Regions from separate parts of the Serratia sp. EC4 genome, predicted to be linked through region 3. Evidence: predicted binding sites of a transcription regulator. Region 3 holds the regulator's gene; each other region holds the start of a gene.

Region 1 (10,210 bases), on a different contig from region 3:
ATCGCTTCTACCACCGCCTCACCGACGATATGGTGCGCTTCGCGGAACGGCACGCCTTTGGCGACCAGGTAGTCCGCCAGCTCGGTGGCGTTGGCATAACCCTGCTCCGCCGCTTCCCGGCAGCGCGGACGCTTCACCTGAATGCCGTCCAGCACCAGCGCCGCCATCTGCAGGCAGTCCATCCAGGTGTCGAGCGCGTCGAACAACCCTTCTTTGTCTTCCTGCATGTCTTTGTTGTACGCCAGCGGCAGGCCTTTCAGCGTCATCATCATGCCGGTCAGCGCGCCCTGCACACGGCCGCACTTGCCGCGGATCAGCTCCAGCGCATCCGGGTTTTTCTTCTGCGGCATCAGCGAAGAGCCGGAGGTCACGCGGTCAGACAGCTCGACAAACGCCGCTTCGCCGCTGTTGAAGAAGATCAGATCTTCGGCGAAGCGCGACAGGTGAACCATGCTGATGGCGGCGTTGGACAGCAGCTCCAGCACGTGATCGCGATCGGAGACGCTGTCCAGGCTGTTGCGGGTCGCCGAGGCAAAGCCCAGCCAGCCGGCCAGCTGCTCGCGATCGATAGGATAAGCGGTGCCGGCCAGCGCGCCGCTGCCCAGCGGGCTGACGTCCAGCCGTTTCAGGGTATCCTGCAGACGGCTCTCATCGCGCGCCAGCATCTCGACATAGGCCAGGCACCAGTGCGCGAAAGTCACCGGCTGCGCGCGTTGCAGGTGGGTATACCCCGGCATCACCGCATCCTGGTTGGCTTCAGCAGTCTCCACCAGCGCCTGCTGCAGTTGGACGATCGCCTGATGCAGATCGCCGATCTGCTGTTTGCACCACAGCTTCAGATCGGTCGCGACCTGATCGTTGCGGCTGCGGCCGGTGTGCAGCTTCTTGCCCAAGTCGCCGACCTTCTCGATCAGCTTCTGCTCCACCCAGCTGTGGATGTCTTCCGCATCGCTTTGGACGATCGCCAAAGGATCGGCCTGGACTTCCTTCAGTAGCGCATTCAGCGCCTGCTCCAGCTGCTGTTGCTCCGCTGCGGTCAACACGTTAACGGTCACCAGCGCCTTCGACCAGGCCACCGAGCCCACGATATCCTGCTCCGCCAGGCGATAATCGAACCGCAGCGAATCATTGAGTTGTTTGAACCGCTGATCCGCCGCCTGAGTGAACCGTCCGCCCCAAAGTGCCATACCTTTACTCCTGAATTTTTATGCGAAAGGGCGCAGCATGCTGCGCCCTTGCAGAGTCACGCCAATCGATTATTTATTCTTTTTCTCGTTCAACGCGCGAATGCGTGAAGACAGAGAGAACAGGCGGATAAAGCCGCCCGCGTGGCTGTGATCGTAAACTTCGTCTTCGCCGAAGGTGGCGAACTCTTCGGAGTACAGGCTGTTGGCGGATTTTTTCTGGGTCGCCGTCACCTGGCCTTTGTACAGCTGCAGCACCACTTCGCCGTTCACCTCTTCAGCCAGCGCTTCGGCAGAGGCCTGCAGCGAACGGCGCAGCGGCGCGAACCAACGGCCGTCGTACACCACATAAGACATCTCCAGGCCCAGCTGCTCGCGCCATTTGAAGCTGTCGCGATCCAGCACCAGCTGCTCGATGGCGCGCAGCGCCGCCACCATGATGGTGCCCCCCGGGGTCTCATAGCAGCCGCGGGATTTGATGCCCACCAGACGGTTTTCCACGATGTCGATACGGCCGACGCCGTGCTTGGCGCCCAGCGCGTTCAGGGTTTCCAGGCACTGGTACGGCGACAGCGCTTTACCGTTAACCGCCACGACGCGGCCTTTCTCGACGGTAACGGTCACCTGCTCAGGCTGGTCCGGCGCTTCCTGCGGATCGACGGTCCATACCCAGCAATCCTTGTTCGGCGCATTCCACGGGCTTTCCAGCACGCCGCCTTCGGTGGAAATGTGCCAGGCGTTCTCATCGCGGCTGTAAATCTTCTCCAGCGACGCGGTGGTCGGGATGTTGCGCTCTTTCAGGTAATCCAGCAGCGCTTCACGGGAACGCAGGTTCCACTCACGCCACGGCGCCACCACTTTCAACTGCGGCGCCAGCGCGGTGTAGGTGGTTTCGAAACGCACCTGATCGTTGCCTTTGCCGGTTGCGCCGTGGCACAGCGCGTCGGCGCCCACTTTCAACGCCAGCTCGACCTGCGCCTTGGCGATGATCGGCCGCGCCATCGAGGTGCCCAGCAGGTAGCTGCCTTCGTACAGGGCACCGGTCTGCAGCACCGGATAAACGTAATCGCGGATAAATTCTTCACGCAGATCGACCACGTGGCATTCAGAGGCACCGGACTGCAGGGCTTTTTGCTCCACGCCTTCCAGATCGCTGCGCTCCTGGCCGATGTCCGCCACGAACGCCACCACTTCACAGCCGCCGTAGTTCTCTTTCAGCCATGGAATGATGGCCGAGGTATCCAGGCCGCCGGAGTACGCCAGAACGATTTTTTTGATGCCTTGGTTTTGCATGATCTATTCCTTTCTAATTCTAAAATTAAGCGAGGATCCGGGTGCCAATCGACACGCCGTTAAACAAAGCAGGAAGCTGATCGGCATGGCGCCAGCTGGCGATATCCACCGGGCGGCCGAGGGTGCGGGCGGCGTCGAGCGCCGCATTCACCTTCACCACCATACCATCGGTGATGATGCCTTGCGCGATCAGTTGTTCCGCTTTTTGCGCCGTCATTTCCGCAATGCGTTGCCCCTTGCCGTCGAGGATGCCGCTGACGTCCGACAGCAGGATCAGATCCGCCCCCAGCGTCGCCGCCAGCGCCGTCGCCGCCTGATCGGCGTTCACGTTCATTAACTCCCCTTCGGCGGTGATGCCGATGGAGCTGATAACCGGCAGGTAGCCGGCGCCCAGCAGGGTATTGAGCAGCGCGGGCGAGCCGGGCTGCGCGTTGCCGACGTGGCCCAATGCCGGATCGAGCGGGGTCACGACCGCGCTGCCGCCATCCGCCAGGCTCAGGCCGACGGCGTTGATTTGGTGTTTAATCGCCCACGCCAGCAGCGTTTTGTTGGCGGTGCCGGCCAGCGCGCCGGTGATGATGTCGATCTGATCGGCCGGCGTGACCCGCAGGCCGTTCTTTTTCACCACCGGCAAAGCGAGCTGCTTCATCAGTTCGTCCACCACGCAGCCGCCGCCGTGGACGATCACCAACGGGCGCTGGTGCTGCTGCCGATAGCTGTCCAACGCGGTAAACAGACGCTCCAGCGCTTCTTCACTGTCTAATAACACGCCACCTAACTTGATAATTAACGGGTTCATTGCTGTTTACTCACGCTGGTTTAAAGGAGTGATTGGGTTTCCGGGAAGCCGAAACGGATATTCAGGCATTGCACCGCCTGCGCCGCCGCGCCTTTCAGCAGGTTGTCTTCCGCCGCCACGGCGATCAGATGCTCGCCCTGCACCGCAAAGCCGATGTCGCAGAACGGCAGCCCCACCACCGCTTTCAGCGCCGGCACGCCCTGGTCGTACAACCGCACCAGCGGCTTGTCATCATAGGCGGCGTGATAGGCGGCGGCCACGTCCTGCGCGGTCACGCCGGCTTTCAGGCGGCAGGTGATGGTTTCAAGGATGCCGCGCGGGAAGTTGCCCAGGTGCGGCGTAAAGATAACCGGCACGCCCAGGTGCGCGGCGATCTCCGGCTGGTGCCGGTGAGTGAAAATGCCGTACGGCTGCAGGCTCACTTCGCAGAAACTGGTGGTCATGCTGGCCTTGCGCCCGGCGCCGCTGACGCCGCTGGTGGCGTTGATCACCGGCCACTGATCCAGATTCAGCAACTGTTTTTCGATTAACGGTTTCAGCGCCAGCTGCGCCGCCGTCGGGTAACAACCCGGCACGGCGATCAGCTGCGCCTGTTTGATCTTGTCGCTCTGCCACTCCGCCAGACCGTATACCGCCTGCTCCAGCAGGGCGCCATGCTGATGTTCGAAACCGTAGTACTGGCTATAGAAACCGGCATCCTGCACGCGGAAGGCGCCGGACAGATCGAACACCACGCAGCCTGCCGCCAGGAAGGCCGGTGCGATATCGTGGCTGACTTCATGAGCGGTGGCGAGGAACACCACGTCGATGCCCTGCGCCGCCTTGGCGACGTCGGTCAACGGCTGCAGCGGCAGATCGACGATGCCTTTCAACTGGGGATGGAGATCGGAAAGCAACTTTCCTGCATCTGCACTTTGCGCTGAAACCGCTAAAGCGGTTATGTTCATGTGTGGGTGGCGATTCAGGTAAGCCGTGAGCTCCGCTCCGGCGTAACCGCTGGCACCAACGATCAGCGTATTCAACATGTGGCCTTTCACCTTCTAAACTGACGTGCGGTCGCTTGCGACCCAGGTAACAGGGCTCGCCAGCGTTGTTGCGCCGTTCACCCACGGAGCCAGGCGTTGATGCTTTTATAAACATCCGGGTATCGGGTTCCCTTACGCTTCGGCTTACTGTATTTTTATTCAAAATAAATGCATGAATATTGATACTATCCTAACCAAAGGCTGTCAACAGTGAAGATGAAATTACCTCCATTTATTGAGCTGTACCGGGCGTTGATCGCCACTCCGTCGATCAGCGCCACCGATGCCGGCCTCGATCAGAGCAATGAGGCGTTAATCAACTTGCTGGCCGGATGGTTTGCCGACCTGGGCTTTCGCGTCGACGTACAGCCAGTGCCGGAATCGCGCCACAAATTCAACCTGCTGGCCAGCATCGGCGAAGGCAGCGGCGGCCTGCTGCTGGCCGGCCACACCGATACGGTGCCTTACGACGAAGGCCGCTGGACGCGCGATCCCTTCACCCTGACCGAGCACGACAACAAGCTCTACGGGCTGGGCACCGCCGACATGAAAGGCTTCTTCGCCTTTATTCTGGATGCGGTGCGCGACATCGACGCGAGCAAACTGACCAAGCCGCTGTACATTCTGGCGACCGCAGATGAAGAAACGACGATGGCCGGCGCACGTTATTTCGCCGCCTCCACCGCCATTCGGCCGGATTTCGCCATCATCGGCGAACCGACCTCGCTGCAGCCGGTGCGCGCGCACAAGGGCCACATGGCCAACGCCATTCGCATCGTCGGCCAGTCCGGCCACTCCAGCGATCCGGCGCGCGGCGTCAACGCCATCGATCTGATGCACGAATCCATCGGCCGCCTGATGGAGCTGCGCAAAACCCTGCAGGAGCGCTACAACAACCCGGCGTTCGCCGTGCCTTATCCCACCATGAACTTCGGCCATATCAGCGGCGGCGACGCGGCCAACCGCATCTGCGCCTGCTGCGAGCTGCACCTGGACATCCGCCCGCTGCCCGGCATGACGCTCGACAACATCAACGAACTGATGCATCAGGCGCTGGAGCCGGTGAGCCAACGCTGGCCGGGCCGCCTGACCATCGAAGAGCTGCATGCGTCGGTGCCGGGCTACGAGTGCCCGACCGACCACCGCATGGTGGCGGTGATCGAGGAGCTGCTGGGCACCCGCACGCAGGTGGTCAACTACTGCACCGAAGCGCCGTTCGTGCAGCAGGTCTGCCCGACCCTGGTGCTCGGCCCCGGTTCCATCGATCAGGCCCACCAGCCGGACGAGTACATCGACACCGCGTTTATCGAACCGACGCGCAAACTGCTGGGCCAACTGGTCAATCACTTTTGCCGGCAATAAACCCGACATTTAGCAGGGGAAATGCTTTATGCTTCCCCCTAACTCAAAATAAGTAGAAAACGGCGAAATAAGCCGTGCTGATAACCGACGCGCCGTAATTAAATTTCAGAAAATGCGCCGATTTTGATGTTTTTTTGCTAAAAATAGTGTCAATTGACGATTGGACAGGAACGCGATGTGATCAGGCAGGCGGTCTGCGCCTGACGCGTGAAATTTATTTACAAGATAAAAATCATACAGAACTGGGTCAGGGGTTATATGAACGAACAATATTCGGCAATGCGCAGTAATGTCAGTATGCTCGGCAAATTGCTCGGCGATACCATCAAAGAAGCGCTGGGTGAGCATATTCTCGATCGCGTTGAGACCATCCGTAAGCTTTCCAAATCCTCACGCGCCGGCAACGAAGCGCATCGCCAGGAGCTGCTCTCCACCCTGCAGAACTTGTCCAACGACGAGCTGCTGCCGGTGGCGCGCGCCTTCAGCCAGTTCCTCAACCTGACCAACGTCGCCGAGCAGTACCACAGCATTTCGCCCAACGGCGAGGCCGCCAGCAACCCGGAAGCGCTGGCTCAACTGTTCAGCCGTCTCAAAGACAAAAAGCTCAGCGACAAAGAGCTGCAGCACGCGGTATCGCAACTCTCCATCGAGCTGGTGCTGACGGCGCACCCGACGGAGATCACCCGCCGCACCCTGATCCACAAGCTGGTGGAGGTCAACACCTGCCTCAGCCAGCTCGATCACAACGATCTGGCCGACTACGAGCGCAACAAGATCATGCGCCGCCTGCGTCAGCTGGTGGCCCAGTCGTGGCACACCGATGAAATTCGCAAACACCGCCCTTCCCCGATCGACGAAGCCAAATGGGGCTTTGCGGTGGTGGAAAACAGCCTGTGGGAAGGCGTGCCGGCGTTCCTGCGCGAATTCAACGAACAGCTGGAAAACTCCATCGATTACAGCCTGCCGGTGGAAGCGGTGCCGGTGCGCTTTACCTCCTGGATGGGCGGCGATCGCGACGGCAACCCGAACGTGACCGCCGAAATTACCCGCCATGTGCTGCTGCTCAGCCGCTGGAAAGCCTGCGACCTGTTCACCCGCGATATCCAGGTGCTGGTCTCTGAGCTGTCGATGACCGAATGCACCCCGGAGCTGCGCGCCCGCGCCGGCGGCGATGAGGTGCAGGAGCCGTACCGCGAAATCATGAAGCAGCTGCGCAGCCAGCTGATGAGTTCCCAGGCTTATCTTGAAGGCCGCCTGAAGGGCGAGCGCGTGCTGAAACCGCACGACCTGCTGGTGAACAACGAGCAGCTGTGGGAGCCGCTGTATGCCTGCTACCAGTCGCTGCAGGCCTGCGGCATGGGCATCATCGCCAACGGTCAACTGCTGGATACCCTGCGCCGCGTGCGCTGCTTCGGCGTGCCGCTGGTGCGCATCGACGTGCGTCAGGAGAGCACCCGCCATACCGAAGCCATCGCCGAGCTGACCCGCTACCTGGGGCTGGGCGACTATGAAAGCTGGTCGGAAGCCGATAAACAGGCGTTCCTGATCCGCGAGCTGAACTCCAAACGCCCGCTGGTGCCGCTGAAATGGCAACCGAGCGCTGACACGCAGGAAGTGCTGGAAACCTGCCGGGTGATCGCCGAAGCGCCGCAGGGCTCGATCGCCGCCTACGTGATTTCGATGGCGCGCACGCCTTCCGACGTGCTGGCGGTGCACCTGCTGCTGAAAGAGGCCGGCTGCCCGTTCGCGCTGCCGGTCGCCCCGCTGTTCGAAACCCTCGACGACCTGAACAACGCCGACGACGTGATGACCCAGTTGCTGAACATCGACTGGTATCGCGGCTTCATCCAGGGCAAACAGATGGTGATGATCGGCTATTCCGACTCGGCGAAAGACGCCGGCGTGATGGCCGCTTCCTGGGCGCAGTACCGCGCGCAGGACGCGCTGATCAAAACCTGTGAAAAGGCCGGCGTGGCGCTGACGCTGTTCCACGGCCGCGGCGGTTCCATCGGCCGCGGCGGCGCTCCGGCGCATGCGGCGCTGCTGTCGCAGCCGCCGGGCAGCCTGAAGGGCGGCCTGCGCGTCACCGAACAGGGCGAGATGATCCGCTTCAAGTTCGGCCTGCCGGAAGTCACCATCAGCAGCCTGGCGCTGTATGCCGGTGCGATCCTCGAGGCCAACCTGCTGCCGCCGCCGGAACCGAAGAAAGAATGGCGGGCGCTGATGGACGACCTGTCCGAGACCTCCTGCCGGATGTATCGCGGCTACGTGCGTGAAAACCCGGACTTCGTGCCTTACTTCCGCGCGGCCACGCCGGAGCTGGAGCTGGGCAAACTGCCGCTGGGCTCACGCCCGGCCAAGCGCAAGCCGAACGGCGGCGTGGAGAGCCTGCGCGCCATTCCGTGGATTTTCGCCTGGACGCAGAACCGCCTGATGCTGCCGGCCTGGCTCGGCGCCGGCGCCGGATTGCAGGAAGCGGTGAAAGCCGGCAAACAGGCGGAGCTGGAGGCGATGTGCCGCGACTGGCCATTCTTCTCCACCCGTATCGCCATGCTGGAAATGGTGTTCGCCAAGGCCGACCTGTGGCTGGCGGAATACTACGATCAGCGCCTGGTGGATAAATCGCTGTGGCCGCTGGGCCAACAGCTGCGCGATCAGCTGGAAAGCGACATCAAGGTGGTGCTGACCATCGCCAACGATGCGCACCTGATGGAAGACCTGCCGTGGATCGCCGAATCCATCGCGCTGCGCAACGTTTACACCGACCCGTTGAACGTCTTGCAGGCCGAATTGCTGCACCGTTCTCGTCAGCAGGAGCAACCGGACGCCCGCGTCGAGCAGGCGTTGATGGTCACCATCGCCGGCGTCGCCGCCGGGATGCGCAACACCGGCTAGTGAGCCTCATCGCGGCCCCGTTTATCGGGGCCGTTTTTTTATGCCGTTCCCCCACAAAAAAAGGGCGCCGCGGTAAAGCGGCGCCCTTTTCAATGGAGCAAGCCTGTCAGGCGGCGGCCACCGGGCGCACGCCCAGCGTGTGGCAGATCGCGTAGCTCATCTCTGCACGGTTCAGCGTATAGAAGTGGAAATCTTTCACCCCTTCGCGGCTGAGGATCTTCACCATGTCCATGGCGATATTGGCGCCGACCATTTTGCGGGTCTCCGCATCGTCGTCCAGCCCTTCAAACATGCTGGTCATCCAGCTTGGCACCCGCACGTTGGTCATGGTGGCGAAGCGCTGCAGCTGCTTGAAGTTGGACACCGGCAGAATGCCCGGCACGATTTCCACGTCGATGCCGGCGGCAACGCAGCGGTCGCGAAAGCGCAGATAGCTCTCAACGTCGAAGAAGAACTGGGTAATGGCGCGACTGGCGCCGGCATCGATCTTGCGTTTCAGGTTAATCAAATCGGCCTGGGCGCTTTTCGCCTCCGGGTGCACTTCCGGGTAGGCGGCGACGGAAATGTCGAAGTCACCCACGTCTTTCAGCAACGCCACCAGATCGGTCGCGTACATGTCCGGCTTGCCGCCGCCCGGCGGCAGATCGCCGCGCAGCGCCACGATATGGCGGATGCCGCTGTTCCAGTAGTCGGTCGCGATGTCGCGCAACTGCGCCGGGCTGGCGTCGATGCAGGTCAGGTGCGGCGCAGCCTCCAGGCCGGTGCGCTCCTTGATCCCCTTGATGATGCTGTGGGTGCGATCGCGCTCGCCGGAGTTGGCGCCGTAGGTGACGGAAACGAATTTAGGTTTGAGGATGCTCAGACGATCGATCGACTGCCACAGGGTCTCTTCCATCTCGCTGGTGCGTGGCGGGAAGAACTCGAATGATACGTTAATCTGGCCGTTCAACTCCGCCAGACTCTGATTCAGCGCTTCCCGCTGGTTTGCGTGGAAAAAACTCATACCCTGCTCACCTCTTCTCGATCACTGTTTTTATTTCATCTTGATGAGCGTCTATACGTTTAGACGTCTAGATAGAAAATGCCGCATGTTGGCTAAAGAGTCAACAGGAAAATGAGGGGAATAAGATGATTAATCCTCACCCGCTCAAAGAGGAAATTTCATGACAGCGGCAGGGATAAGTATGGCAGGAAAAGCAAAGGGGCGCGGTGAACCCGCGCCCGCAGAGGATTAAAGCAGCTGCGCCAATCGGTTAAGGTCTGACTGGATCGCGCCGGCGGTCACATCGCGGCCGGCGCCCGGCCCGCGGATCACCAGCGGATTATCGCGATACCAGCGGCTCTCGATGGCGAACACGTTGTCGCACGGCAGCAGCGAGGCCAGAGGATGCTCAGGGCGCACCGCCTCCACGCCGACCCGCGCCTTGCCGTTGGCGTCGAAACGCGCCACGTGACGCAGCACCAGGCCCATTTCGCTGGCGGCCTCAAAGCGCTGTTGCATCTGCTGATTCAGCGCCTCGCCGTTCTCGAAGAACTGATCGATGGAGCCCAGTTCGCAGCCCGCCGGCACCAGTGACTCGACCCGCACCTGGTTCGGTTCGATGTCATAGCCCGCCTCACGCGCCAGGATCACCAGCTTGCGCATCACGTCC
Region 2 (10,210 bases), on a different contig from region 3:
CGCTGAACAGCTGGCCACCGCCGTTGTTCTTCAGCACCCAGACGCGGCCGTAGTGGTTGTAGTACCCCGCCGAGTGGCCGGCTTCCGGCCCGATGCCCTGATACATGTCAAAATGCTGGCCCTTGATGGCGCCGCCCACGTCGAGCGCGACCATCAGACGCATCTCGTATTTTCCCGTGAATTTACCCTTGTTGTCCAGCAGCGGCACTTCGGCCAGCAGCGTAGTGCCCGCCGGGATCAGCGAACGGTCGGAAGCCACCGAAGCTTTGGCGATCAGCGGCACCGCGCTGGCGCCCTTCACCGGCGCAAAAGCTTCCGGACGGAAGAACACGAACGACGGGTTCTGCTCCAGCAGCTCACGCACCTCTGCGGCGCTGTGGGTATCCGCCCACTGACGGATCGCCTGCATCGACATGTCCGCCTTGGCCACTTCGCCACGATCGATCAGCACCTTGCCGATGCTGCGATAGGCATGGCCGTTCTTGCCGCCGTAGCCGAAGAACACCAGCGGCTGGCCGTTGCCGTAGTCGACATAGCCGCTGCCCTGGACTTCCATCATGAAGTTGTCCATCAGCGAATTGGTGTAAGCGATGATATAGCGATCGTCGAGCGCGCCGGAATAGATGCCCGCGCGATCCGGCAAGCGCCCCCTGCCCTTCGGCGGCATGCGGTACAGCGGATAGCGGAACTCGCCCTGTTGGGTATAGCGCGCCTGCACCACCGGCGTATAGTAGCCGGTAAACTGCACGTTGCCGTAATTGTCGACGCCTTCCATCTGGTAAGCGCTGAGGCCGTACTGGCTCAGCATGCGCGTGTCGGCGCCAGACGCCATCCAGCTTTGCACCGCCTGATAGGTGCTGTTGTTGCGGTTAAACAGCGAAGGCGACGCGTACTTGATCTCCATCAGCTGATCCGAGTAATCCTTGGCGTTGACCGGCGAACCTTTGGCGTTGGGCTGATTGACCAGCTCCAGCGATTGATCCAGACGGCCGTCCTTATATTGCTGACCCCGATCGGTCGGCTTGGACGAACAGCCCGCCAACACCGCCACCATCAACCCGCCCAGCAGGTATTTGCCCCAACGTCCTTTCATCGCGCACACTCTCAAACTGATATGATCTACCGGCTGAACGATAACAAACGCTCATTGATAAAGGAATCGCTGCAAATAAAAAAAGCCGCCCGGAGGATGGTGATGAAAAAGAAGGCAAATTGCGGGCAAATCCAGCAGAAAAACGGGTTTAGGCCAATAAAATGCAAAAAGGGTTTGCAACAAAACGCATGGAGAGTATAGTGCGCATCCATCGGACGCGGGGTGGAGCAGCCTGGTAGCTCGTCGGGCTCATAACCCGAAGGTCGTCGGTTCAAATCCGGCCCCCGCAACCAACCGATGCCGCATTGGCGGTATTTGCGTTTGGCTTCGATAACAAAGTATTATACGGACGCGGGGTGGAGCAGCCTGGTAGCTCGTCGGGCTCATAACCCGAAGGTCGTCGGTTCAAATCCGGCCCCCGCAACCAACCGAATGTCGTACCAGCGGCATAACATGAACGGTGGTTTCGTCGTAATACAGCATCAAGACGGACGCGGGGTGGAGCAGCCTGGTAGCTCGTCGGGCTCATAACCCGAAGGTCGTCGGTTCAAATCCGGCCTCCGCAACCAACTCTTGATGACAACAGATAAGCACCCTTCCGGGTGTTTTTTTGTATCTGCAATCCGCAAAAATAGCCGGACTCGCGCCCGGCCCTGCTTTTATCGGCTCGCCAGCGCGCCGCCGTTGGCGAAATAAGCCTTGATGCCCGCCAGAATCGACTCCGCCACCTGCTGCTGGAAGTGGCTGGTGCGCAGCTTGCGCTCCTCTTCAATGTTGCTGATAAACGCCGTTTCCACCAGGATCGACGGGATATCCGGCGCCTTCAACACCGCAAAACCGGCCTGATCGACACGATTCTTGTGCAACCGGTTGATTTTCCCCATCCGATTCAACACTTCCTTGCCAAACTTCAGGCTGTCGTTGATGGTCGCGGTTTGGATCAGATCGAACATGGTGTGATCGAGATAACGGTCGCCACTCTTGCTGACACCGCCGATTTGGTCCGACGCGTTCTGCGTCTGCGCCAGGAACTTGGCCGCCGAGCTGGTGGCGCCCTTGGTGGACAACGCGAACACCGATGAACCGCGCGCGGCGCGGCTGGTGAAGGCGTCGGCGTGAATCGAAACGAACAGATCGGCGCGCTGCTTGCGCGCCTTGGCGACGCGCACCTTGAGCGGAATAAACACGTCTTCATTGCGCGTCATGAATACTTTCATGTTTGGCTCGCGCTTGATCATGGCGCTCAGCTTGCGGGCAATCTGCAGCACGATGTCTTTCTCGCGCGTCTTGTACTTGCCGATAGCGCCGGGATCTTCGCCGCCGTGGCCGGGATCCAGCATGATGACGATCGGCCGATCGCGCCCCGCCTTGCCGGCCTGCGGCGCTTCCGGCGGCAGCGTGCGCTCCAGATCGCCCTTGTTGTAATCTTCCAGTAACGCCAGTAGCGGATCATACTCCTCACCCCCGCTGCCGCCCTTGGTCGGATAGAGATCCATCACCAGACGGTTGCGATACTCCGGCACCGGCGCCAGCGTGAAAATATGCGGGCTGACGCTTTGTTTGAGCTCCAGCACCAGCCGCACGGTATTCTGATCAAACTGGCCGACGCGCGCCTGCTTGAGATAAGGATCGTCGGCGCGCACCTGCCCGGCGATGCCTTTCAGCACGCTGTTGAGGTGAACACCTTCGATGTCCACCACCACGCGATCGGGATTGGTCAGGGCGAACTGCTTGTATTTCAGTTCGACGTTGGATTCCAGCGTGACGCGGGTATAGGTGGAGGATGGCCAGACGCGCACGGCGATCACGTGCGATGATGCGGCGAAGCCCGTACGACTCACACTCAGCAACCAGCTGGCGGCAACGCCCTGTAATAAACGACGGCGGCCCAGATTGTGATTAGCGTTTGGCATGCGGCTCCGGCAGTAATAGCTGTTTACAATAGATGAAAAAAACACCAATGAAATGGGGATGCCGAAAACTTTAACCAATCATTCCAGCCCTGTCATCAGAAAATCTTTTTATGGTTTTTCAATTTATTAACGATTTAGCGCCCTTAGCGCACGCTTCATGACGATTTCCCACTTGCCATCGGCGCAATAAAAGAATAAAAATACAAAAATATCGTATAAATATGCAAAGAGGTTTGGCCGTGAAGGAACGTAGTACAGAGCTGGTGCAAGGATTCCGTCACTCAGTCCCCTATATCAACGCCCACCGCGGCAAGACGTTCGTCATCATGCTCGGCGGGGAAGCCATCGAACACGAGAATTTCTCCAACATCGTCAACGATATCGGGCTACTGCATAGCCTGGGCATTCGCCTGGTGGTGGTTTACGGCGCACGGCCGCAGATCGACGCCAATCTGGCGCAGCACAATTATGAGCCGATCTACCACAAACACACTCGCGTGACCGACGCCCATACGCTCGAGCTGGTCAAGCAGGCCGCCGGCCTGCTGCAGCTCGACATCACCGCTCGGCTGTCGATGAGCCTCAACAACACGCCACTGCAAGGCGCGCACATTAACGTGGTCAGCGGCAACTTCATCATCGCGCAGCCGCTGGGCGTCGATGACGGCATCGACTACTGTCACAGCGGCCGCATTCGCCGCATCGATGAAGAAGCGATCCACCGCCAGCTCGACAGCAACGCCATCGTGCTGATTGGCCCGGTCGCGGTTTCGGTCACCGGCGAGAGCTTCAACCTGACCTCGGAAGAAGTGGCCACCCAGTTGGCGATCAAGCTGAAGGCGGAAAAAATGATCGGTTTCTGCTCCTCGCAGGGCGTGACCGACGCGGAAGGCAACATCCTTTCCGAGCTGTTCCCCAACGACGCGCAAAAGCGCCTTGAAGAGCTGGAGGAAGGCGGCGATTACCATTCCGGCACCGTGCGTTTCCTGCGCGGCGCGGTGAAAGGCTGCCGCAGCGGCGTGCGCCGCAGCCACCTGATCAGCTACCAGGAAGACGGTGCGCTGGTGCAGGAACTGTTCTCGCGCGACGGCATCGGCACCCAAATCGTGATGGAGAGCGCCGAACAGGTGCGCCGGGCGACGATCAACGACATCGGCGGCATCCTGGAGCTGATCCGGCCGCTCGAACAGCAGGGCATTCTGGTGCGCCGTTCGCGTGAACAGCTGGAGATGGAGATCGACAAATTCACCATCATCGAACGCGATAACCTGACCATCGCCTGTGCGGCGCTGTACCCGTTCCTGGAGGAAAAAATCGGTGAGATGGCCTGCGTGGCGGTGCATCCCGATTACCGCAGCTCTTCGCGCGGCGAGATGCTGCTGCAGCGGGTAGAAAACCAGGCGCGGCAGATGGGGCTGAAGAAGCTGTTCGTGCTGACCACCCGCAGCATCCACTGGTTCCAGGAACGTGGCTTTACCCCGGCGGAGGTCGACGTGCTGCCGATGCAGAAACAGGCGTTGTACAACTACCAGCGCCGCTCCAAAATTCTGCTGGCGGATCTGTAATCCCAGTGGGCGCGGCCGTTGCCGCGCCCGTTCATCGTTTATTCCGTTGCCTGCAGCCGTTCAGCCAATCCGCTGCGGCGCTGGGTCGGCATACGAATGGCCCGCAGCAACACCGCCTCCGTGGCATACAGCGAGAGCTGCTTACGCGCGCGAGTGATCGCGGTATAGACCAATTCACGCGTCAGCACCGGCAGGAAGTGATTCGGCAACACCAGAACCGTATGGTCAAATTCCGATCCCTGAGATTTGTGCACCGTCATGGCATAGGCGGTTTCATGCGCCGGCAAACGGCTCGGCTGCACCGACTTGATGCTTCCATCCGGCAATTGGAAATGCACGCGCAGATCGCCGTGCTCATCCGGCAGCGTAATGCCGATGTCCCCATTGAACAGCCCCAGCGCGCTGTCGTTGCGGCCGATCATCACCGGCCGCCCCCGATACCAACGGCCGAGCACGCCCGGTTTGCGGTCGATCAGACCGGCGCGCTGCAACCCGATCTCAATGCGCTCGTTCAGGCCGGCGACGCCAAACGGCCCTTCACGCAGCGCGCACAGCACCTGGAAGCGGCCAAAGGCCGCCAGCACCGCCGCCGCGTCTGCGCCTTCGGCGGTCAGCCGCAAATAGTCGCGATAGCCCGCCACGCAGGCATCCAACAGCGTCTGATACTCTTCGCTCGTCGCCAGCGCATAACCCATGACATCGCCGAAACTGCCGTTTAGTGCCGCCAGCGCGCGCTCCCCCGCTCCGGCGTTGACCGCCAACGCCAGTTGACCGATGCCGGAACGGGCGTCGAAGCGATAGCTCTTGCGCAGCAGGCACAGGCTGTCGCGCACCGCCGCTTCCGCAACGGCCTGCTGTCCTTCGATCGAACAGCCGGTCAGGCGGCTCAGCTCTGCAGCGCGCGCATCGCTGTATCCCTGCTCGGCAAAACGGCAAATATCCCCCAGCACCGCGCCGGCCTCCACCGAGGCCAGCTGATCGCGGTCGCCAAGGAAAATCACCCGGGCCCGATCGGGCAACGCGGCAATCAGGCGCGCCATCATCGGCAGATCGACCATCGAGGCCTCATCCACCACCAGCACATCCAAATGCAGCCGGTTGCCGCGGTGATAGCGCATGCGCTGACTGTTCGGTTGCGCCCCCAACAGGCGGTGCAACGTCGCCGCCTCCGTCGGGAACAGCGCCTGCTGCGCCGGGGTCAACGCCAGCTGACGGCTGGCGCTGCCAAGCGACTCCGTCAGGCGCGCCGCCGCCTTCCCAGTCGGCGCCGCCAGCTGAATGCGCAAGCGCGCGCTTTCATCCAACTGCACCAGCGCCGCCAACAGCTTGGCGACGGTGGTGGTTTTACCGGTGCCCGGCCCGCCGGAAATGACCGCAATGCGCCGCGTGGCGGCCACCGCGGCGGCGATCTTCTGCCAATCGGGTTCGTCGCTCGCCGAGCCGAACAAACGGTCAAGAATAGTGCGCAGTTCAGCCTCCGGCACCGCCAGCGACTCGCCTTCGCCGCCGATAAACGCCGCCACTTCACCTTCGTTTTGCCACATGCGCTGCAGATACAAGCGTGGCCCGCGCAGCACCAGCGGCGTAGCCTCGCTGCCGTCCCCGACCGCCGCGCTGGCCGCCAGGCGCTGCTGCCAACGCACGCCATCCGGCCGCCCGGCCGCCTCCCACACCGCCAGCGCCAGCGCCGGTTGGCGCCCTTCAAACAGCGTATCCGCCTGCAGCTGCTCCAGCAACAGGCAGACGTGACCGGCCCCCGCCTCTGCGCTCAGGCAGGCGGCGGCCAGCAAAATATCGGGCTCGTCTTCGTTCGCCACCACGCGGGCGAACTGCACGTCCAGTGGGCGCAACACGCCAAGCGCCACCGCCTGCTCCAGCAGTGCGATCATGATCCATCCTCCGTCGCAGCAGCCTCGCCGCTGAACAAGCGATCCATCCCCGCCACCAGCTCAAACTCGGGAAGACAGGTGAAAATGCCGTTGCCCGGGTGCGCCGCATCCACGCCGCGCAGGAACAGATAAATCACCCCGCCGAAATGGCGCCGGTAATCGTAATCCGGCAGCCGATGACGTAGATAACGGTGCAGCGCCAGCGTATACAGCTGATATTGCAGATCGTAACGATGCTCCGCCATCGCCTGCTCCATCGCCGGCCGGGTATAGGCGCTGCTGTCTTCCCCCAACCAGTTGGACTTGTAGTCCAGCAGGTAGTATTTGCCCTGCCAACAGAACACCAGGTCGATAAAGCCTTTCAGCATGCCTTGCACCTGATGGAAATCCAGCGCCGGACAGCGGGCGGAAAGCGGATCGTAACGCTTCACCAGGGCATCGAGCTCCTTCGCCTGCAACAGCCGGTTGATCGGCAAATAGAACTGCAGCTCGGCCTGCTTATGCTGCGGCGTCAGCGCCGCCAGCGTCACGCCGCTGTCGTCGAGCGACGTATTGAGCAGCACCTGCATCCACGCCAGCAGAATCGGTTGCCAGTGTTCGGCGAACCCTTGCTGCTGCAGCTGTTCCAGCAGCCACTGTTCGTCGAGCGGCTGGGTGAAGTCCAGCGTTTCAAACAGGCTGTGCAGGAAGGTGCCGGGCGTTGCGCCGCGCGGGAAGGTATGCGGTGTAAGCGCTGGCTCACTTTCTTCCCCGCGCTCACCGGCCGCGTCGACATCCAGACGCGGCAGCAGATCCTGCATCAAGCTCGCGCCGTGCTGTTGCAAACCGGTATAGCTGGTCACCCGCCAAAAATCCTGGATCCGCCGGGTAAAGCTTTTCGCCGCCAGCGCTTCGGCCAGTGACGCCTGGGGTTGCCAGGGTTCTTCGTCCGGCGGTTCAACCAGCGACAGCGCGATACCCCCGCCCGCCAATTGCTGCAGACGTTCCTGCAGATACACGGCGTCGCCGGCCTGCCCGCCCTGCACCAGATAACCCAATGCGCTGCGGTGCAGATCGGTATCGCCCTGTTTCTTGCGCGTGCCCTGGAACAACGGCGCGATGCCGATGCTGCAGTGGTACACCGAGCGGGTCAGCGCCACGTACAGCAGACGCAGATCTTCCGCCAAGCGCTCCTCCTCCGCCCAGGCCTGGCTCTCTTCATTAGCGTCGAGATCCAGCAACGCCTGGAAACTGTGGCGATCGTGATACAGCGCCTGTTGCTGCTGGCGGAAGTTGCCGACGAACGGCAGCCACACCAGATCGAACTCCAGTCCCTTGGATTTGTGGATCGTGATCACCTGCACCAGATGCCGGTCGCTCTCCAGCCGCAGCTGCTGATTATCGGACTGACGATTAGGCTGGGCGATCTGCTGCGCCAGCCAGCGCACCAGCGCATGCTCGCTGTCGAGCTGCGCCGCCGCCTCTTGCAACAGTTCCCCCAGATGCAGCACGTCGGTCAAGCGACGCTCGCCGCCGGCGCTGGCCAACAGGTTCTCCGCCAGCTGGCGCGCTTTCATCACCTCGCTCAGCATCGGCAACACGCCGCGGCGCAGCCAGAGCGTGCGGTAATTGTCGAACTCGTTAACCAGCGCGTCCCAGGCGCGCTCATCGCGGCTCAGGCCGTCCAGCGTCGGCGCGTCCAACCCCATCAGCCCGGTGGCCATGGCGCTGCGCAGCGTGCGCTCCTGCTCCGGCGCCAACACCGCCTGCAGCAACCACAGCAGGTCTTTGGCCTCCGGGGTGTCAAACACGCTGTCGCGGTTGGACAGATAGACCGACGGAATAGACAGCGCGCTCAGCGCATCGCGCACCAACGCCGCCTCATTGCGGCTGCGCACCAGCACCGTGATATCAGAGGCTTGTACCGGCCGTGACGCCTTGCCGCTCTGCAGCCGCGCCTGGCCCTGCTGCCCGGCGCTGAGCCAGTCGCGAATTTGCGTGGCGCACAGGCGCGCCATCAGCTGTTGGTAATCACTTACACCCGCGCCTTCCCCCTGCTGCAGCCAGAACTGCATCGCCGGCTGCGGCTTGCCGTGCAATTCAAACGCCAGCCCTTGGTTCTTTTCCGCCGCGTTAACTTCAATAAAGGGGATTTGGCCGAACAGGAAAGGCTTTTCTACCTGAGAAAACAGGTGATTGACGCTGGCGACCATCGACGGCGACGAGCGCCAGTTGGTCTCCAGCGTATAGTGGGCGCTCACCTCTGAACGCGCGCGCATGTAGGTAAAGATGTCGGCGCCGCGAAAGGCGTAAATCGCCTGCTTGGGATCGCCGATCAACAGCAGGCCGCAATCAGGCCGGCCGACGTAAAGTTTTTGGAAAATACGGTATTGCTGCGGATCGGTATCCTGGAATTCATCGATCATCGCCACCGGGTATCGCTGGCGGATCGCCTGCGCCAGCTGTTCGCCGCCGCCGCTTTGCAGGGCGCCGTCCAGCCGGCTGAGCAGGTCATCAAATCCCAGTTCGGCGCGCTGGCGCTTTTCCTGCTGAATGGAGGTGCGGATCTCGCTGAGCGCGCGCGCCATGATCAGGTCGCGCAGCGTCAAGGGTTCATCGCACAACTCATCTATCGCCGTGAACAGCGTATGCCGCGGCGGCTCACCTTTCTTGGTCTTCTCCAGCAGCACCGTCTGGCGAAATTTATCCAGTTCCTTCGGCAACTGGTAGTCCTGAGTCTCCTGCCCGCTCCATTCGCCGACCTTGTTCAGCCAGTTCGGCAGGTGTTTACTGCTGTAGCTGCGCTTATCGACGCCGGACTGGGCGATCAACGCTTCCAGATCGCCCGCCTCCGCCCGCCATTGCGCCTTGATGGCGTCGATGCGCGCGACGATCTGCTCGTGGCGCATCAGGACGGTTTCTTCATCCTTCGGCGGCCGACGCAGCGCCGGCGCTTCACCGTGCAGATAGCCGGAGAGATCGGCCAGCAACGCTTCCGGGCCGCTCCACTCCTGGCTGACCGCACGCGCCACGCCCAGCGGCAACGGATAGCAGTGGCGACGCCAGAAATCGGCGCAGGCCTGCCGCCGCAGCGGCAGCTCGTCCTGCACCAGCGTTTGTTCAAACAGCATGCCGGACTCGAAGGCGTTGTGCGTCAGCATTCGTTGGCAAAAGCCGTGAATGGTGTAGATCGCCGCTTCGTCCATCTGCCGCTCCGCCGCCAGCAGCTGCGAGGCGGCGTCGGTCAAATCGTCAATTTCAGCCATCAGCGCCGAAAACAGCGGGTTGGCGCTGACACCGCGCACGCAGGCGATGCGTAATCCGTGAATATTGTCGCGGATGCGCCCGCGCAGCTCCTCGGTGGCAGCCTCGGTAAAGGTCACCACCAGGATTTCTTCGACCGTCAGCAGGCGGGGAAACGCGGCTTCACCGCCCAACCCCAGCAGCAAACGCAGGTACAGCGCGCCGATGGTAAAAGTTTTGCCGGTGCCCGCCGACGCTTCTATCAGGCGTTCGCCGAACAGCGGCAGCGACAGAGGCTCCAACCTCTGCGGGGCAATTTCCGTCATGGCGTCGCCACTTTACGCGGCAAAATCTGCTGCAATGCCGACGCGTTCGGATAGGTGACCCAGTCCTTAGGCGCCGCGTAATCCGCCTTGTCTTGCCCGCTGCCGCTGACCTGCGACAGCACCGCCAGCCCCTGCGGCTGGATCACCGCCTGGTGGAAATAATCCGCCAGTTTGGCCGGCGTCAGCTGTTGCACCTGCGCGA
Region 3 (10,210 bases):
CTCTCCAGCCAGCAGGTCTATCTGCAACAGCAGCCGGTGGAGGTCACGCCGAAAGAGTTCGCCATTCTGGCGCGCCTGATCATGCGTGCCGGGCAGACGGTCAACCGCGAACTCCTGCAGCAGGATCTCTACACCTGGCAAGACGATTTAGGGTCCAACACCCTGGAAGTGCATATCCACAACCTGCGCCGCAAACTGGGCAAGGATCGCATCCGCACCGTGCGCGGCATCGGCTACCGCCTGGAACCCTCGTCATGATCAGCATGCGCCGCCGCCTGCTGCTGATGCTGGCGCTGATCCTGCTGGTCACGCAACTCATCAGCGCCTTCTGGCTGTGGCACGAAAGCCAGGAGCAGATCAGCTTCCTGGTGGACGAAACCCTGTCCGCCAAAGTGCGTACCGAACGCGTCGATACCGAGATTGCCGAGGCCATCGCGTCGCTGTTGGCGCCTTCGCTGATCATGATGATCGTCACGCTGTTGGCGTCGTTTTGGGCCATCAGTTGGATCATCCGCCCGCTCAACCAATTGCAGCAACGGCTGGAAAAACGCTCTGCCGATAACCTGACGCCGCTGCCGATCACCAGCGACAGTCAGGAAATGGTGGCGGTCACCAATGCGCTCAATCAGCTGTTTTCACGGCTGGATAACACCATTCAACAGGAACGCCTGTTCACTGCCGACGCCGCCCACGAGCTGCGCACGCCGCTGGCCGGCATCCGCCTGCACCTGGAACTGATGGAAAAGCAGGGCGTCAAGGGCAGCCAGGCGCTGATCGCCCGCATCGATCAGCTGATGCACACCGTCGAGCAGTTGCTGATGCTGTCGCGCGCCGGGCAAGACTTCGCCAGCGGCCATTATCAGCATTTCGATTGGGTGGCCGATGTGATCCAGCCGCTGCGTGAAGAGCTCGACGAAATGGCCGCCCAACGCGGGCAGACGCTGGGCTGGCAATTGCCGGCTGCTGCCACCGTGAACGGCGATCCGGTGCTGCTGCGGCTGCTGCTGCGCAACCTGGTCGAAAACGCCCACCGTTACGGCCCGGAAGGCGGCGCGATACAGGTGCGGTTAACGCCGCAAGACAACGGCTATCTGCTGCAGGTCATCGACGATGGCCCGGGAATCAAGGAAGAGATGGTCGGGGAACTGACGCAGGCGTTTCGCCGCATGGATCAACGCTACGGCGGCAGCGGACTGGGCCTGAATATCGTGATCCGCATCGCGCAACTGCACCAGGGGCGTTTGACGCTGGAAAACCGCCGCGATGCGCGCGGCCTGAATGCCCAGTGCTGGCTGCCGGAAAAGGCGCTCAAATAACAAGGGCCCAGCGTTGCTGAGCCCTTTATCACCGAATTACTTCTGGTAAATGATTTCGACGCCTTCGTCGTCGTCTTCGTCCCAGTCGTCATCCCAGTCATCTTCCGCTTCGGCTTCCACTTCCGCGATTTGCTCGCGGTGGTAGTCATCCCACATGAATTCGACTTTTTCCGGTGCGCTTTCTTCGATCGCCATCGCTTTCGGCTGGGTGTTGATGAAGTTCATCACGTCCCAGCACAGCGCATTGACGCCTTCGCGGTTGGCGGCGGAGATCATGTAGTACTTCCCTTCCCAGCCCATGCCTTCCACAATCGCCTTGGCGCGTTCGGCGGCTTCTTCCTCACCAATCACATCAATTTTGTTGAACACCAGCCAGCGCGGCTTCTGCGCCAGATTTTCGCTGTATTGGTTCAACTCGTTGATAATGACTTTGGCGTTTTCCACCGGATCGGATTCGTCGATCGGCGCGATATCCACCAGGTGCAGCAGCACGCGGCAACGCTCCAGGTGTTTCAGGAAACGAATACCCAGGCCGGCGCCTTCGGAGGCGCCTTCGATCAGCCCCGGAATGTCGGCGACCACAAAGCTCTGCTCGTGGTCCATGCGCACCACGCCCAGGCTCGGCACCAGCGTGGTGAACGGATAATCGGCCACCTTCGGCTTGGCGGCGGACACCGCGCGGATGAAGGTCGATTTGCCGGCGTTCGGCAGCCCCAGCATGCCCACATCGGCCAGCAGCAACAGCTCCAGCAACAGGTCACGCGCTTCGCCGGCGGTACCCAGCGTCTTCTGACGCGGCGCGCGGTTGACCGAAGATTTGAAACGGGTGTTGCCCAGACCGTGCCAGCCGCCTTTGGCGACCATCAGCTTCTGCTCGTGGCGGGTCATGTCGCCGAGGATCTCGCCGGTGCCCTGATCCTTCACGCGCGTGCCGACCGGCACCTTGATGATGACGTCTTTACCGCGTTTGCCGGTACAATCGCGGCTCTGGCCATTCTGGCCGCGCTCGGCGCGGAAAGACTTCTCAAAGCGGTAGTCGATCAGGGTGTTAAGGTTCTCGTCCGCCAGCAGGTAGACGTCGCCGCCGTCGCCGCCGTCGCCGCCGTCAGGCCCACCGTTCGGGATATATTTTTCGCGGCGGAAGCTGACGCACCCGTTGCCGCCGTCGCCTGCAACGACCAGAATCGCTGCTTCATCTACAAACTTCATTTACCGTCTCCGTAAATCATTCACCGGGCTGCTTCAAAGGAGCAACCAGGGGGGGGTCTGCCCGTCGCGGCCACCACCGGTGACCAATTGCGGAAAACATGGCGCCCGCCACAACCACAAACGCACCGACATAGCCGACGATGTTCAGCGTCGGCATGGCGAATGCCTGGGGCCAAGCCAGCGCCAATAAATCTGAAAACAGCAGGGTAAACAGCGGGGTCAACGTAACCAACGCGCTCACCTGCGCCGCCTGCCAGCGCGCCATCGCTTCTGCCAGCGCGCCATAGCCGATCAGCGTGTTGGCGCCGCAAAACAGCAGGCACGCCAATTGCCAGCCGCTAAGCTGGAAAATCACCTCGGGTTTGGCCAGAGGGAACAACGCAATCGCACATAAAGTGTACAACATAACCAGGATCTGCGGCGAAGCCAGCCGGCGCAGCAACACCTTCTGCGCCACGCCATAGCTCACCCAGACCATCGCCGCGCACACGCCCAGCATGACGCCCAGCGTGTAGTCCGTCAGCCGGGTGAAGATCTCTATCAGACTGACGTTGAAAAACAGCATCAGCCCGCAAATCAGCATCAGGGCGCCAATGACCTGGGTGATGCGCATGCGTTCTTTTAAAATCAGCACGCTGGCGAACATCATACCGACTGGCGACAGCTGGCCAATCACCTGCGACGCCGTCGGGCTCAGGTATTGCAGCGAGGAACTGAAGAACACAAAGTTGCCCAGCAGCCCCGCCGTCGCGATCGCCAACAGCAGCAGCCAACGCGGCTGGCGGAACATCGTCAGCGGCGGCAGCTTGCCGCGCACCGCAAGGATCACGCCCAAACCGATGGCGGCCATGGTAAAGCGATACCAGACAACGGTAAACGGCTCCATCACCACCAACACTTCTTTCATCGCGATCGGCAACGCGCCCCAACAAACCGCCGTGGTTAACGCCAGAGAAATGCCAACGCCGACCTGCTGCTTCGTATCCATATCACCTTCGCCAACGCTGACGGACCTGCCCTCAGGCAACCCATAAATGTAAAAAGCCCCGCAACGAATTGCGGGGCTTACATCTATTTCGTAAGGCTCGAAAAATTATTCAGCTTCGATGCTGATGAATTTACGATTGCTCGGGCCTTTAACTTCGAATTTGACTTTACCGTCTTTCAAAGCAAACAGAGTGTGGTCTTTGCCGCAACCCACGTTGGTACCAGCGTGGAATTTGGTGCCGCGCTGACGAACGATGATGCTGCCTGCCAGTACTGCTTCGCCGCCAAAGCGTTTTACGCCCAGACGTTTAGCTTCTGAATCGCGACCGTTACGAGTCGAGCCGCCAGCCTTTTTGTGTGCCATTAATCCGCTCTCCTAACTTAAGCGCTGATGCCGGTGATTTTAACGTCAGTGAACCACTGACGGTGGCCCTGCTGCTTACGGTGGTGTTTACGACGACGAAACTTAACGATTTTAATTTTCTCGCCACGACCGTGAGCAACGACTTCAGCTTTGATCTTGCCGCCATCGACGAAAGGAACGCCGATTTTGATATCTTCGCCATTAGCGATCATCAGAATCTGGTCAAACTCAACCGCTTCACCAGTTGCGATGTCCAGCTTTTCCAAGCGAACGGTCTGACCTTCGCTTACTCGGTGTTGTTTACCACCACTTTGGAAAACCGCGTACATATAAAACTCCGCTTTCCGCGTGCCCGACTGTGTTAGTTCAGAGCGCGCTATAAATATTCACAATAGGGCGCGAATTCTACGCAAAAAAGCAGCGCATGACAAGAGCAGAATAAGATCAGAACAAGAAAAAAGAAGAAAAAAAGCGCAGTTTCTTTCGTGGCGTTTATCTGAACCGTTTTTCAAGTACAATCATAGGGACAGTTACCGCCATGTACCGATGTGAGCAGCGATCTCAACGCGGTGAAGAGAAACACAGCTGAAAAAAACACAATGAACCTAGAGCAAATTACCGAGTTAACCGCGCAAGATATGGCGGCCGTGAACGCAACAATTCTCGAACAGCTGAATTCCGATGTCACGCTCATCAATCAGCTTGGCTATTACATTATCAGCGGTGGCGGTAAGCGCATCCGGCCGATGATCGCCGTCCTGGCGGCGCGGGCGTTGGGCTACGAAGGCAACAAGCACGTCACCGTCGCCGCCCTGATCGAATTCATTCATACCGCCACGCTGCTGCATGACGACGTCGTCGACGAATCGGACATGCGCCGCGGCAAAGCCACCGCCAACGCGGCGTTCGGCAACGCCGCCAGCGTGCTGGTCGGCGACTTTATCTATACCCGCGCCTTCCAGATGATGACCAGCCTGGAATCCCTGCGCGTGCTGGCGCTGATGTCGGAGGCGGTCAACGTCATCGCCGAAGGTGAAGTGCTGCAGTTGATGAACGTGCACGATCCCGACATCAGCGAAGAAAGTTATATGCGGGTGATCTACAGCAAAACCGCCCGTCTGTTTGAAGCGGCGGCGCAATCGTCGGCGATCCTGTCCGGCGCCAACGCTGAGCAAGAACAGGCGCTGCAAGATTATGGCCGCTACCTCGGCACCGCTTTCCAGCTGATCGACGATCTGCTCGACTACAGCGCCGACGGCAGCACCCTGGGCAAAAACACCGGCGACGATCTGAACGAAGGGAAACCGACCCTGCCGCTGCTGCACGCGATGCACAACGGCGACGACGCCCAGCGTGACATGATCCGCGGCGCGATTGAGCAAGGCAACGGCCGTCACCTGTTGGAGCCGGTGCTGCAGGCGATGCAGCAATGCGGTTCGCTGGAATACACCCGCAAACGCGCCGAGGAAGAAGCCGACAAGGCGATCGCCGCGCTGCAGGTATTGCCGGCATCAGAGCACCGAACAGCGCTGGAGGGCCTGGCCCATTTGGCGGTACAACGCGACTTTTAAGAAATCGCGTTTCTAAATGTGTTCATCAGGCCCGCCCACGCGGGCCTGCTTAGGTATTGCTCTCTTCGTCGATACGCGCCAGCAGGCCGCCGATCCCTTCCCGCATCAGGAAAGCCACCATTCTCTCGCGCTCGCTCTCCGTCAAATGGTAGTAATACTCGATCCAGACCGCCAACGGATCCTGGCGTTCTACGTCATATGCCGCCCCGTCCTCCTTCAGCGCCAGCAGGTTACGCACGCCTGGAGGCAGGCTGTCGATATGGTACTCCAACGCTTTTCCCTGCACGCCTTTACGCCTGCGGCTGATCCAGCCTTCGCGTCGGGCCATCAGATTGATTCCCTGTGGTGAGGAGGGTAATCCTGCGATGCCTGTCAGTTCCTTGGCGGCAAACCACTCGTTTTTCATAGCCATCATCTCTGGGCAATAGTGGGCAATGTCGTTTTTTGGAAATTACCTGGGTATTTTTTAGGAAATTTAATGGTATTCTTATTTCCGAATAAGCGTTTCACGTTGTTCAAACGCTTAACCATGACCCGTTAGTTATACCACTAACGCAACTTTGGCTAATCAGAAAAGGAATGTAAACATGAATTCAAGGAACCCAGATTGGCATCCGGCAGATATCATCGCGGCGCTACGCAAGCAGGGCACCACGCTGGCGGCAGTGTCGCGCAAGGCCGGATTAAGCTCATCGACGCTGGCCAATGCGCTGTCGCGCCCGTGGCCGAAGGGGGAATGGCTGATCGCCGAAGCGATAGGCATCCACCCTTCGGAGATCTGGCCAAGCCGCTATTACGATCCGCACAGCGATTGCCTGCTGGATCGCAAAGCACGTATCAAATCGTGAACGCGGAGCAAAAAAAAACCGCCGGAACAGCGTCCGGCGGCGTTTATCGGCTGACTATCGGTGTCGATCAGTTATTGATGAACTTCTCGCCCAGTTCGATATCTTTATGCAGCACGTCCAGCATCTCGTTCAGCGCTTTCTGCTCGAAGGCGCTCAGGGTGCCGATATCTTTGCGTTCTTCAACGCCGTTTTTGCCCAGCACCAGCGGCTGCGCGAAGAAGCGAGCGTATTTGCCGTCGCCTTCAACGTAAGCGCATTCCACAACGCCTTTCTCGCCCTGCAGCGCACGCACCAGAGACAGACCGAAACGGGCGGCCGCCTGACCCATGGACAGCGTTGCAGATCCGCCGCCGGCTTTGGCTTCTACCACTTCGGTACCGGCATTCTGAATGCGTTTGGTCAGATCCGCCACTTCCTGCTCGGTGAAGCTCACGCTAGGGATCTGCGACAGCAGAGGCAGGATGGTCACGCCAGAGTGGCCGCCGATCACCGGTACGTTCAACTCTTCCGGCTGCTTGCCTTTCAGCTCGGCCACGAAGGTGTTGGAACGGATGATATCCAGCGAAGTCACGCCGAACAGTTTGTTCTTGTCGTAAACGCCGGCTTTTTTCAGCACTTCCGCCGCGATGGCAACCGTGGTGTTAACCGGGTTGGTGATGATGCCGATGCAGGCTTTCGGGCAAGTTTTCGCCACTTGCTCAATCAGATTACGCACGATGCCGGCGTTAACGTTGAACAGGTCAGAGCGATCCATGCCAGGCTTACGGGCCACGCCGGCGGAAATCAGCACCACATCCGCGCCGTGCAGAGCCGGAGTCGCGTCTTCGCCGCTGAAGCCTTTGATTTTAACTGCGGTTGGGATGTGGCTTAAGTCGACGGCAACGCCTGGGGTAACGGGGGCAATGTCGTAGAGAGAGAGTTCAGAACCTGAAGGAAGCTGGGTTTTGAGTAGAAGGGCGAGGGCCTGGCCGATACCGCCAGCAGCACCGAGAACTGCAACTTTCATCCTATACTCCTTTATTATCTTAAATATATAAAGCGCCGTGAATGTGTTGGTTACGGACCTTAAGTTATTACACCTTTCAAAACAATAAATTAGCCAATTCTTGCCTGCAGGTGTAATAAAACGGCCGCTGTCGCGCCCATTTTAGATTAAATCGCTTACGCATGAAGGGCATAGCGCACACTAATCAAAAATAGTGCGAGGTTATTCACGAGCAAGTTAACCGGCCGTTACATTACACCCTTACGCAACATCAGAACAACATCATTTTAATAACATTTTATTTACCACCGCAGGCCGATTTTCCGTCGTCAAAAGGGCATATTCATCGCGGCCGGATTTTGTTAAAATGCCGCCCTTTCCTCGCCGTCCGGTCATTTTTATTTTCTTTGGGGCGGCCTTTGTTGCATAAAAATTCATCTATATGCATAATCATGACTTCCACTATCAACATTCCACGGTGCAAAATGCGTAATCCCGCAAAACAGGAAGATCTGATCAAGACGTTCAAAGCGTTATTGAAAGAAGAAAAATTCAGTTCTCAAGGCGAGATCGTTTTGGCGCTGCAAGAAGAAGGCTTCGAAAACATTAACCAATCCAAAGTATCGCGCATGCTGACCAAGTTCGGCGCGGTACGTACGCGCAATGCCAAAATGGAAATGGTGTATTGCCTTCCTGCCGAACTCGGCGTGCCGACCACCACCAGCCCATTGAAGAATCTGGTGCTCGACGTCGACCATAACGATGCCGTCGTGGTGATCCACACCAGCCCGGGCGCCGCGCAGCTGATCGCCCGCCTGCTCGACTCACTGGGTAAATCCCAGGGTATCCTCGGCACAATTGCCGGCGACGACACGATTTTCGTCACCCCGTCCAGCGGCTTTACCGCTCAGAAGCTGCATGAAGCGATCCTGGGCGTGTTCGAGCAAGAGCTGTGAAACCTGGCGCTAACAAAGTGCGGCTGTAAACCGCATTTTGTTAGCGCTTCTTTAACCCTCGCATTACCTTCCCAGCCTTCAACCGCGTTTAACACTGCTTTTTTATCCCGCAACAACACATTTCCATGACATATCCATGTAACCAGCAGTACCCACTGTGATCTTCCGCACTTTTGGTCAAAATCACTTACCTTATTGAAATTACATAAATTTAACATCAAAAGATCGTTTTATGAGCGTTTTTTATTCCTTACGGTTATAAAAAATAAGGATCATGAGGTTAAAGTTTCACTAGCAACTGTTAGCGAACTATTAATTTTTCGCGTTACTAGCTGTATACTCATTTTCGTGAACTGAATCACAGTTCGTTGGAACTGATAAAAGAATACGATGAGGTGAGATGATGAAAATTAAAGCTACCGTTGCAACCCTGAGCGTTCTGTCCATGCTTTCCTTTGGTGCATTCGCAGCACAATCTGTTGATGCTACCCAGGCCGCAAAACTGCAGCCCGCCGGTGTGATCACCGTGAGCGGCGTCGCCGCTGCGCCTTCCGACATTCGCCAGGCGCTGTCCGACAAAGCTGACGCCAAAGGGGCGACCGCTTACCGCGTAATCGAAGCGCGCAACGACGGCAACTTCCACGCGACCGCTGAAATCTACAAATAAGTAACGGCATTACCCGGCAACGGGCAATACCTCTCTGGAATCAAACGCTGTCATAACGGCCTTCAAGAATAAAAATCGCTGCCAAGCCCTTCCAGGCTGTTATGAACAAGGATCGCTATCATGAACATAAAAACTACTCTTGCTGCACTCGGTTTGCTGTCCGTCATCTCCTTCGGCGCATCTGCCGCCCAGTTGGTGACTAACGATCAGACCGCCAATCTGCAATCTATCGGCACCATTACCGTCAGCGGTATCGACGGCGCGCCGACCGATATTCGCCAGGCGTTGTCGGAGAAAGCCGACGCGAAAGGCGCGACCGCCTACCGCGTGATCGAAGCCCGTAACGAAGGCAACTACCACGCCACCGCCGAGATTTACAAATAACAACTCTGGGAACGGCTTTGCAGAGCTGATTACCCTCGTCACTGCCACTGCCGAGTTCTGACGCAAACGCCGATTTCCCAGAGACCCTCTCGTCGTCCTATCCGACGAACCCCGTTGCCCTCGCTCGCGAGGGCTTTTTTATGGGCGTAAAAAAGGCCGCGAATGCGGCCCTTAGATTGGCTTATGCGGCTGAACGATCAGTAGGTCACCTTCGGTTCCTGCTTTTTCGCCAACGCGTCCAGCAAGCGATCGTGAATGCCGCCGAAACCGCCGTTGCTCATCACCAGAATGTGGTCGCCCGGCTGCGCGGTTTTCACCACCATCTCCACCAGCGTATCGAGATCCGCGCTCCAATGCGCCGGCTGCACGCAGGCATCCGCCACTTCCGCGACCTGCCACGGAATGTGGTGCGGCTGGAACAGGAACACTTCGTCGGCGCGGCCGAGCGAAGGCGCCAGATCGTTTTTGCTGATGCCCATTTTCATGGTGTTGGATCGCGGCTCCAGCACCGCCAGAATGCGCGCCGTGCCGCCGACCTTGCCGCGCAACGCGGCCAGAGTGGCCAGGATCGCCGTCGGGTGGTGCGCGAAATCGTCGTAAACCGTGACGCCGTTGGCTTCGCCACGCAGCTCCAGGCGGCGGCGGGCGTTGATGAAATCGCCCAACGCGCGGCAGGCGTCCGCCGGCTGCACGCCGACGTGACGGGTCGCGGCGATGGCCATCAGGCCGTTATGCATGTTGTGCTCGCCCACCAGCGCCCAGTTCACTTCGCCGACCTGCTCGCCGTCGAGGAACACCGCGTAGTGGCTGGCGTCCGGCGTCAGCTTCTGCGCACGCCAGGCGCCCTCTTCGCCCACCAGCTCCTGTTCGCTCCAGCAGCCCATCGCCATCACCTGCTTCAGGTGGCTGTCGTTGTCCGGCAG

The links. The regulator ArgR, encoded in region 3, controls arginine synthesis, uptake and breakdown. The targets are predictions, from matches to a motif close to ANTGAATAAAAATACANT.
Region 1: a site for ArgR is predicted at 4,448-4,465, ahead of argC (N-acetyl-gamma-glutamyl-phosphate reductase). Genes of this name have one in related genera too.
Region 2: a site for ArgR is predicted at 3,196-3,213, ahead of argA (amino-acid N-acetyltransferase). Genes of this name have one in related genera too.

What each region holds. Positions count from the first base shown of each region.
Region 1 covers NZ_JBNIDE010000011.1:98,499-108,708, reverse strand. The annotation lists gene argH (argininosuccinate lyase) at 1-1,187, opposite strand, end outside; gene ACP39K_RS22430 (argininosuccinate synthase) at 1,257-2,477, opposite strand; gene argB (acetylglutamate kinase) at 2,503-3,276, opposite strand; gene argC (N-acetyl-gamma-glutamyl-phosphate reductase) at 3,297-4,301, opposite strand; gene argE (acetylornithine deacetylase) at 4,518-5,663, shown strand; gene ppc (phosphoenolpyruvate carboxylase) at 5,922-8,558, shown strand; gene metF (methylenetetrahydrofolate reductase) at 8,665-9,561, opposite strand; gene ACP39K_RS22400 (bifunctional aspartate kinase/homoserine dehydrogenase II) at 9,790-10,210, opposite strand, start outside.
Region 2 covers NZ_JBNIDE010000005.1:163,311-173,520, reverse strand. The annotation lists gene mltA (murein transglycosylase A) at 1-1,093, opposite strand, end outside; tRNA gene ACP39K_RS16820 (tRNA-Met) at 1,310-1,386, shown strand; tRNA gene ACP39K_RS16815 (tRNA-Met) at 1,444-1,520, shown strand; tRNA gene ACP39K_RS16810 (tRNA-Met) at 1,586-1,662, shown strand; gene amiC (N-acetylmuramoyl-L-alanine amidase AmiC) at 1,753-3,006, opposite strand; gene argA (amino-acid N-acetyltransferase) at 3,246-4,571, shown strand; gene recD (exodeoxyribonuclease V subunit alpha) at 4,610-6,460, opposite strand; gene recB (exodeoxyribonuclease V subunit beta) at 6,457-10,008, opposite strand; gene ptrA (pitrilysin) at 10,005-10,210, opposite strand, start outside.
Region 3 covers NZ_JBNIDE010000004.1:429,073-439,282, forward strand. The annotation lists gene pmrA (two-component system response regulator PmrA) at 1-258, shown strand, start outside; gene pmrB (two-component system sensor histidine kinase PmrB) at 255-1,316, shown strand; gene cgtA (Obg family GTPase CgtA) at 1,353-2,525, opposite strand; gene ACP39K_RS15500 (DMT family transporter) at 2,542-3,513, opposite strand; gene rpmA (50S ribosomal protein L27) at 3,619-3,876, opposite strand; gene rplU (50S ribosomal protein L21) at 3,894-4,205, opposite strand; gene ispB (octaprenyl diphosphate synthase) at 4,476-5,447, shown strand; gene ACP39K_RS15520 (DNA-binding protein) at 5,497-5,853, opposite strand; gene ACP39K_RS15525 (helix-turn-helix domain-containing protein) at 6,035-6,295, shown strand; gene mdh (malate dehydrogenase) at 6,363-7,301, opposite strand; gene argR (transcriptional regulator ArgR) at 7,766-8,236, shown strand; gene yhcN (peroxide/acid stress response protein YhcN) at 8,640-8,903, shown strand; gene yhcN (peroxide/acid stress response protein YhcN) at 9,024-9,287, shown strand; gene mpl (UDP-N-acetylmuramate:L-alanyl-gamma-D-glutamyl-meso-diaminopimelate ligase) at 9,485-10,210, opposite strand, start outside.